2 regions of the Glutamicibacter sp. BS14 genome follow, and region 2 is predicted to be linked to the other one. Evidence: predicted binding sites of a transcription regulator. Region 2 holds the regulator's gene; the other holds the start of a gene.
What was found. Region 2 encodes Rex, which represses fermentation and respiration genes when NADH is low (regulators of the CRP and FNR family bind a similar motif). Its sites were predicted from a motif close to CTTGTGAANNNNTTCACAAG; they were not measured.
Positions count from the first base shown of each region.

Region 1: a site for Rex is predicted at 2,473-2,492, ahead of AC1Z36_RS12295 (glyceraldehyde-3-phosphate dehydrogenase). Genes of this name have one in related genera too.

Region 1 is NZ_CM167801.1:2,590,325-2,594,737, reverse strand. Features, by position in the region: gene AC1Z36_RS12310 (YaaA family protein) at 1-440, opposite strand, end outside; gene AC1Z36_RS12305 (dihydrolipoyl dehydrogenase family protein) at 558-2,000, shown strand; RNA gene rnpB (RNase P RNA component class A) at 2,073-2,428, shown strand; gene AC1Z36_RS12295 (glyceraldehyde-3-phosphate dehydrogenase) at 2,648-4,105, shown strand.
Region 2 is NZ_CM167801.1:1,607,821-1,612,233, reverse strand. Features, by position in the region: gene AC1Z36_RS07610 (TlpA family protein disulfide reductase) at 1-548, opposite strand, end outside; gene AC1Z36_RS07605 (histidine phosphatase family protein) at 585-1,247, opposite strand; gene AC1Z36_RS07600 (AI-2E family transporter) at 1,421-2,197, shown strand; gene AC1Z36_RS07595 (redox-sensing transcriptional repressor Rex) at 2,304-2,978, opposite strand; gene AC1Z36_RS07590 (glutaredoxin family protein) at 3,006-3,251, opposite strand; gene AC1Z36_RS07585 (HAD family hydrolase) at 3,314-4,120, shown strand; gene AC1Z36_RS07580 (30S ribosomal protein bS22) at 4,223-4,321, opposite strand.

The DNA of each region.
Region 1 (4,413 bases), 980 kb from region 2:
CGTTTCTTCCACCAGGTGGCCAGCTTGCCCAGCGGCTCGAGCTTGACCGACATGGATAAGCGGTAGGGCGGAATGCGATCGCCGAAACGCACGGCACCCCACAGGGCGGAGACCACGATGATGGATTCATCGGCGCGCCGCTGCGCTGCTTCATCCAGGCTTGCGTAGTCCAGGGCCTCGAAGAGCACGCCCGAGTAGATATCGTGCGCCTTGGCTGCGGGCTCGGTGTGCAGATTGATATTCCGCGCTACTTCCTTGGCCAGCGAGGCTCCGACTCCCAGCAGGTCCATGGCATCTTCGCGTGCTGAGACTTCAGCAAGGGCGTCAAGCACCAGGCGGCGTTCCCCGGAAAGCTCCGGAAAAGACAGGTCCTCGATTTCGAACGGAGAACCTTCGGCGTGGGCGGTCTTGCCTTCGGAAGGCGGCAACAGAATAAGCACGCGTTCCAGCTTATCGGAGTTCATCTGATCTTCTGCCCAGGGCATGTACCCGCAGAGCAGATCTGGCTAGGCTGAACCCACTACCCAGCAGCGCTTCACGCAGAGTAAGGACAGAGCATGCCCCAGCAGAACTCAAGAGCTAGCCAAACTGCCTCCGGGCAGCACTGCGACTTCGATGTGATCGTGATCGGCGCCGGGCCGGCCGGGGAGAACGCCGCCGACTATGCCACCCGGCAGGGCCTGAAGGCGGCCATCGTCGAATCCGAGCTGGTGGGCGGGGAATGCTCGTATTGGGCATGCATGCCTTCCAAGGCCCTGTTGCGCAGCGGCGATGCGCTGCGCGCGGCACGCCGGGTTCCTGGGGCCCGCGAAGCGGTGACTGGTGCGCTGGATCCCGAGGCGGTGCTCGCGCGGAGGGACGCCTTCACCAGCAACTGGGATGATGCCGGGCAGGAACGGTGGCTGCGCTCGGCGGGCATCGAGTTGATCCGCGGCCGGGCGCGGCTTTCCGGGCGCGGCCTGGTGCAGGTGGCGGATCGCGAGTACTCGGCCCGGGCCGTAGTCCTGGCCACCGGATCCACTCCAGTTCTGCCTGGGATCGAGGGATTGGCTGAAGCCAGGCCGTGGGGCACCCGGGAGGCCACTGCGGCCAAGGCGATCCCGCCAAGGCTGGCCATCATCGGTGGCGGAGTTGCCGGGGTGGAGCTGGCATTCGCCTTCGCCTCCCTCGATTCCAAGGTCACCATCCTTGCCCGCGGGTCGCTGCTGGGCCGCGAAGAGCCGTTCGCCGGCGAGCTGGTGGCCCAGTCGCTGGCCGAGGCCGGGGTAGTGGTGCACCAGGACACCACTCCGTTGCAGGTCCACCGCGATGAGCACGGGATAGCCGGCCTCCAGCTGCCCGGAGGATCCCTCGTGGAAGCCGAGGAAGTGCTCGTCTCCACCGGGCGGCGGCCGGACATCGGGAACCTGGGACTCGAAGCACTCGGGGTGGACCCGTCCCGGCGGTTGCAGGTCGATGACACGATGCTCGTGGCGGGCACCGACTGGCTCTACGCCGTGGGAGATGCCAGCGGGCGCAGCCCGCTGACCCACCAGGGCAAGTACCAGGCCCGGGCCGCGGGCGAGGCCATTGCCGCGAGGATCAATGGAACCGGGGTTCTCGATGCGCCCTGGGGCAGGCATGCGGCCACGGCGGACCACCATGCGGTGCCGCGCGTGGTCTTCAGCGATCCGCAGATCGCCGCGGTCGGACTCACCGAACGCCAGGCCCGCGACGCCGGTCTGCAGATTTCGGTTATCGAGCACGATCTGGGTGCGGTGGCCGGGGCGAGCCTGCACGCCGACGGGTATTCCGGGCGGGCCAAGCTGGTGATAGACCAGGCGCGTTCGGTGATCGTCGGCGCCACTTTCGCTGGCCAGGATGCCGCGGAACTGCTGCATGCGGCCACCATTGCGATCGTCGGCGAGGTCAGCCTGGACCGGCTGTGGCATGCGGTCCCCGCCTATCCGACGATCAGCGAAATCTGGTTGCGGTTGCTTGAGGCGCTGCGGTTCGGGTGAACCTGGCTGTGACCGAATCAGCGTTCGGAAGTGGTCTGCAGGCCGCGCCCAACGCATTAGACTGGTAGTGAATGGGATGGCCAGACGGTCGCGTGGCAAGCAATTGCCCCGAGGAACGTCCGGGCTCCGCAGAACAGGGTGGTGGGTAACGCCCACTCGGGGTAACCCGCAGGCTAGTGCCACAGAAAATAGACCGCCAGGTTTTCCTGGTAAGGGTGAAACGGTGGTGTAAGAGACCACCAGCACCCCAAGCGATTGGGGTGGCTAGGTAAACCCCACTCGGAGCAAGGTCAGACAGACTGCGTCATGAGGGCTGTTCGCCCCATGCAGTCGGGTGGACCGCTAGAGGCTGCCGGCAACGGCAGTCGTAGATAGATGACCGTCCCGCTTCGGCGCGACAAAACCCGGCGTATCGGCCATCCCATTCACACTCTTCCTCCCTGCGATTGCGCCGGCATCAGCCTTTAGTGCGCTGGTGAGATGATTCACAGTCCCCGATCCTCAGTTTTTCTGCGCACGGTCTAGAATGGATCATGTACTTACGAGGATGATCCTGTTACCTCGTGCCACCGCAAAAGCAATGGTGCTTCCCACGGTGCCAACCGACTTTATGGATCTGCGAGTCGGCTGAATTGGAAGGATTTTCTGTGACCCAGCAGTCTGTCGTTGCCCAGCAAGAATGGAGCGGGCGCGAAGAGCTCGCCGAGGCCATGATCCCACTGATCGGACGTCTGTACCGCAAGAACAATGTGGTGACCTCCGTCTACGGCCGCAAGCTGATCAACCAGTCCGCCATCGACATCATCAAGGCCCACCGCGTAGTGCGCCGCATCGATGGCGAAGAGCTCGACCTGAACGACACCAAGGCCATCCTGGATGCCATCGAGGCCCTGAACGTCGGTTCGGTAGCAGTTGACCTCGGCCGCGTGAACAAGAAGTTCAAGGAATCCGGTTCCGCTGATTTGAACGCTTTCCTGGCTGATGAATTGGGCGAGAAGGTTGGCCAGGCCGGCGCAACCGACGCTGAACCCCAGGACGTTGTCCTCTACGGCTTCGGCCGCATCGGACGCCTGCTGGCCCGCATCCTGATCGAGCGTGGCGGCTACGGCCTGCGCCTGCGCGCCATCGTGGTCCGCAAGGGCTCGGATGACGACATCGTCAAGCGCGCTTCGCTGCTGCGCCGCGACTCGGTGCACGGCCGCTTCGAAGGCTCGATCACGGTCGACGAGGAAAACAGCACGATCCTCGCCAACGGCACCCTGATCAAGGTCATCTACTCGAATGACCCGACCACCGTCGACTACACCGAACACGGCATCGACAACGCCATCGTGGTGGACAACACCGGCCGCTGGCGCGATGAGGCCGGACTGTCCCAGCACCTGGCCGCCAAGGGCGTTTCCCGCGTGCTGCTGACCGCACCGGGCAAGGGCGATCTGAAGAACATCGTCCACGGCATCAACGATTCGTGGATCACCGCAGAAGACAAGATCGTCACCGCTGCCTCGTGCACCACCAATGCCATCACCCCAGTGCTCAAGGCCCTGAACGACAAGTTCGGTGTCACCCACGGGCACGTCGAGACCGTTCACTCGTTCACCAACGACCAGAACCTGATCGACAACTTCCACAAGGGCGAGCGCCGCGGCCGTTCGGCAGCGCTGAACATGGTGATCACCGAAACCGGTGCCGCCAAGGCAGTGGCCAAGGCCCTGCCGGAGTTCGAAGGCAAGCTGACCGGCAACGCGATCCGTGTACCGACCCCGGATGTCTCCATGGCGATCTTGAACTTGAACCTGGAGAACGGGACCACCAAGGAAGAGCTCAATGCCTACCTGCGTGAAACCTCGCTGACCTCCAGCCTGCACAAGCAGATCGACTACATCGATTCGCCTGAGGTTGTCTCCACCGACTTCGTCGGCTCGCGCCGCGCCGGCATCGTTGACGGCCTGGCCACTATCGTGTCCGGCAAGAACGCTGTCGTCTACGTTTGGTACGACAACGAGTTCGGCTACTCCTGCCAGGTTGTGCGCGTCATCGAATCGATGGCCGGCACCCACCCGGCTGCAGTGCCTGCAGTGAAGGCTGAAGCCGTCACCGCCTAGGACCTCGCTGCTTGCAGCTGAAGGGACCATCCCAACGCATTGCGCGCTGGGATGGTCCCTTTTGCTATTCCATCCGGGTGGCACGAAGCCCTCCAAAGGACCTTCCGGGTCCAGGGGGCCAACGAGAACCAGTACCTGGCCAGCACCTCTCCAGCAAAGTCCAGGCAGGTCTCGACCTTTGCGCGCATCCGGGCGTGGAGGTCCGCTTGAGCCTGCGCCGTCCCTGCGTCAACGGCGGCTGCAGGTGCGCCGCTTCGCGGGCATCTCTGGACCCCCGCACTGCTAGGCTTTAGGCCATCAACCATTGG
Region 2 (4,413 bases):
CCAGGCTCTACGGCACCGATCACGCGGGCACGGACACGGCCCTGGCGGTCCAGCACCAAGGTGGATGGAACCGCTTGCAACGGGACGTACTTGGTCATCGCCAGCTGGATGTCCCCGGAGGTATCCTGTACCGACTCATAGGGAATCTCGAAAGTGCGCTCGAAGGCCTTCGCCGCTTCGGCTTCATCGCGTACGTTGACGCCAATGAATTCGACTTTCTCGCCGAAGCCTTCAGCGATTTCCTTCAGATCCGGTGCCTCGATGCGGCACGGAGCGCAGGCGGCATACCAGAAGTTCATGACTACGGGCTTGCCCTGCCACTGCGTGAAGTCGATATCGGTGCCATGGTAGGTGGTGGCCTTGAGGGCAACCGGTTCGCTGCGCTTGGAAACTTCGTACTCTTCCACGGCGCCGTCGCCAGCGATGTAGTTCTTGCCGTCGCCGCTGTTTGCTTGCGCGGTCAGCGCATCTTCCTTGCCGCTGCAGGCAGCCAAGGGCACCACGGCGGCGGCAACCATGAGCGAACGCAACATGGTGCGGCGGCTCAAGTGGCGAGGATTAGGCACAGGATCTGTCATTTTGCTTTAGGCTCCAGGGATATTCGCCGCGCCGGCAAGCAGCTCGGGGCACGGTTCGGTGTAACGCACGGAGACCAATTCGTCTCCCTCAAAATCAAAGCTGGTGATGGAAGCCAGGGTGCACTCGCGCTGGAGCGGATCGTGCCACAGCGGCTTCTTCTCGGCGGCGCGGCGCGTAACCCAGATCGGCAGCTGGTGGCTGACGATAATGACTTCCGCTCCTTCGCCGTGCTCGGCGAGGGCGGCCTTGCGGTGCTCATCCATGGCCAGGCGCATGCGAGCAACCTGCTGGGCATATGGTTCGCCCCATGAAGGCTTCAGCGGGTTGACCAGCAGCGGCCAGTACTTCGGCTGACGCAGGTGCTCCGCAACCTTGGACAGCCCTTCCAGCTTGTTGCCGGCTTCGATAACCCGCTCGTCGGTGTGGACCTGCAGATCCAGAGCATTGGAGGTCGGCGCGGCTGTCTGCTGGGCTCGCAGGAGCGGTGAGGCCACCAGACGCACCACGTTGCCGCCTTCTGCTTGGCGCTTGGCAAAATATTCTCCTGCCCCATCGGCCATCTGGAATCCGAGTTCCGAGAGCCCGAAGCCGGGGATCCTGCCGTAGAGCATACGGTCAGGGTTGAAAACTTCCCCGTGGCGCAACAAATGGACGGTCGATAAAGGCATGCCTCCAGTGTCTCAAATATTCGGTGCAAATTAGCCATATTGTGGCCACCGTCAACTATTCACAGGACACGCATTGGAATCCCATATGGAAAAACCATCCTTTCGGAGGGGTTGCTCACAATCGACTGCCATTACGCTTAGTCAATAAGACAGTTCGACCAGAAGGACGCATCATGAGCGACAACGATCCTAACCAGCCGGGCCAGCCCTACAACCCGGGCCCTTCCGGCCAGGGTTCATCGCAGAACCCGTACGGCGAAAACCCCTACGGCCAGCAGCCCTCGCCGTACGGCCAGAACCCGTACGGCCAGAATCCGAATCCTTACGGGCAACCGCAGGCACCGGGCTACGACCAGTATGCCCAGCAGGGAGGTTACGCCGGCGTGCAGCCGCCGACCGAGCGGCCACGGACCTTGGCTATCGCCTTTGGCTTGATCATGCTCGCGGGCATCTTCAGTGCCCTCGCCAGCTGGCTGATGACCAACTCCAACATGATGGCCAACATGATTGGCCAGCAGTGGTCGCTGGTGCAAGAAGAGTTCCAGAACCAGATGCAGAGCACCCCGGGCATGGAGCAGGATCCACTGGTTGAACAGATGATGGCAAGCCCTGAGGCCTTCATGGCCCAGGTCAATTCCATGATGTCGACCTTCGTGATTATCTCCATGATCATCACCTTGGCCCTGTATTTCCTGGTGGGCTTCTTCGTTGGCCGCGGCGTGGGCGCCATGCGAATTATCGCCACGATCCTCGGTGCGCTTTCACTGCTGAATCTGGTGACTATCGTTCCAATGATCAGCATGTTCGCTGACACTCAAGCCGGAATTATCAACGCTGTCTACGTTGTGGGCATCTTGTTGGGCATTGCAGGCGTGGTCTTCGCCTGGTTGCGCCCTTCTTCGCAATACATTGCGCAGCGCCGCCAGGCTCGCCTGGCCGGCTTCCGCTAAACGCATGGCCGAGCCTCTTCGCGAGGCCCTGCAGGGACAATAAAGGCGTAGCCGCTCCATCCACCCAAGGGATGACGCGGCTACGCCTTTTCTCGTCTGCGCGGCTTCAGCCTTGAACGGCGAGGTATGCCAGGATCTGCAATTCAGTGGAAAGATCAACGCGCCGCAGGTTCATGCCCGCGGGTACGCGAAGCGGCATCGGTGCGAACGAGAGCACCGAGCGGACCGAAAGCGCGGCCAGTTCGTAGACCAGGTCCTGCGCAGCATCGCCCGGAATTGCCAGAACAGCGATGTTGATTTCTTCGCGTTCAACCACTGCGGCCAAGTCCGCGATCGCTTCCACGTGCAGCTCGCCGACCGGGCTGCCGACCAGTGCGGGGTCGATATCCAGGATCGCCTCGACGTTGAAGCCACGAGTCCTGAAGCCTGCATATCCGCTGAGCGCGCGCCCCAGGTTACCGGCGCCGAGGATGGCCACACGCCAGTCCTGGTTCAGGCCGAGGGTGCGGCTGATATGTTCTGCCAGTTCGCGGACCACGTAGCCCACCCCGCGGGTTCCGTAGGAACCCAACCAGGAAAGGTCTTTGCGCAGGATGGAGGGGTTCACTCCAGCTTCCTTGGCCAGCACCCCGGAACTGGTGCGTTCCAGGCCCTGGGCTTCCAAGGCGTTCAGCGCGCGCAAGTACTGGGTCAGTCGAGCCAGCGTGGCCTCAGGCAGGACCCGGGCTTCAAGCTCTGACATCTTCGTTCTCCCGCACTTTTCGGTGCTCTTGAAGAGCACAACGCATTTTCATTTATTCGGCAGCGGCTAGCTGCTCAGTAGTCGTTCCAGACGCTGTGCGTCGATGTGCCAGAAGTCGCGGACTTCTCCGTTGATCAGCAGAACCGGCACTTCCTCGTGGTGCTTGGCCAGCAATTCAGGGTGCTGGTCAATATCCAGTTCGGAAAACTCCATATTCAACCGGCCAGTCACCTCGGCCACGGTTGCGCGTGCGGCCTGGCACAGGTGGCAGCCTTCTCGAACCAACAGCTGGATCTGATTCAAAGTACTCACCTGCCTATAATCTCACGAGCCGTAACCGCCCTTAAACTTGGCAATGAAATAAACTGGATCAAATGTCTTCCATCGATCATCACCCCAGCCCGAATTCCGCCCTGGCTCCGGACACGGTCGCCGCTTTCTTCGATGTAGATAACACCCTTGTGCGCGGTGCATCGCTGTATCTGCTGGCCCGGAAACTGCATGAGCGCCGCTTCTTCCAATTCCGCGAAATCCTCTGGTTCGCGCTCAAGCAGTTGCGCTTCGCCGCGCGCGGTGAGCACCTAGGGGACATTCACCAGATTCGCGACCGTGCGTTGATGATGGTCCGAGGGATCCCGGTGTCCGAGATCGAGAAGATCGGCAACGAGATCTATGACGAATACATCGAACCCAAGCTATGGACCGGTACGGTAGCCATTGCTCGCCAGCATCGGACGGTGGGCCGTGAAGTCTGGCTAGTCACTGCCACTCCCCTGGAAGTGGCGAATGTCATCTCGCAACGTCTCGAACTTACCGGTGCATTGGGCACTGTAGTGGCCAGCGAAGACGGTTTCTACACCGGAGCGCTGGCCAGCCCGATCCTGCACGCTGCGGAAAAAGCGCAAGCGGTGCGCACCCTGGCGAAGGCTCGCGGCATCTCGCTGTCGAAATCATGGGCATACTCGGATTCCTACAATGATGTTCCCTTGCTTGAAGCTGTGGGACACCCCGTATGCATCAATCCCGATGCGCGGCTTCGCGCCTACGCCAAGCGCCGCGGCTGGCAGGTCTACGATTTCCGCACCGGCCAGCGAGCTGCCAAACTAGGCCTGAAGGCCGCTGGAGTGCTTGGTGCGCTCTGGGCGGCGCGACGGTCCATTCTGCGCCGTTCCGGCTCTTAGGCCGGCGCTGGGCGGCTTTGGATAAAGCAATCGCCACCGTTCAACAGTTTCACTGTGAAGCGGTGGCGATGATTGCCAAGCGGCAAATGCTCAGAAGTAGATTTACTTCTTATTACGACGCTGGTGGCGGGTCTTACGAAGCAATTTGCGGTGCTTCTTCTTCGACATACGCTTGCGGCGCTTCTTGATAACAGAGCCCATAGTGGTTCCTCACAAACTAAATAAATGCGTCAACCCCAAATGCCTGCTTGCGCGCGAGCCCAAGGACAAGGTTGACCGGACGTTAAACGTTC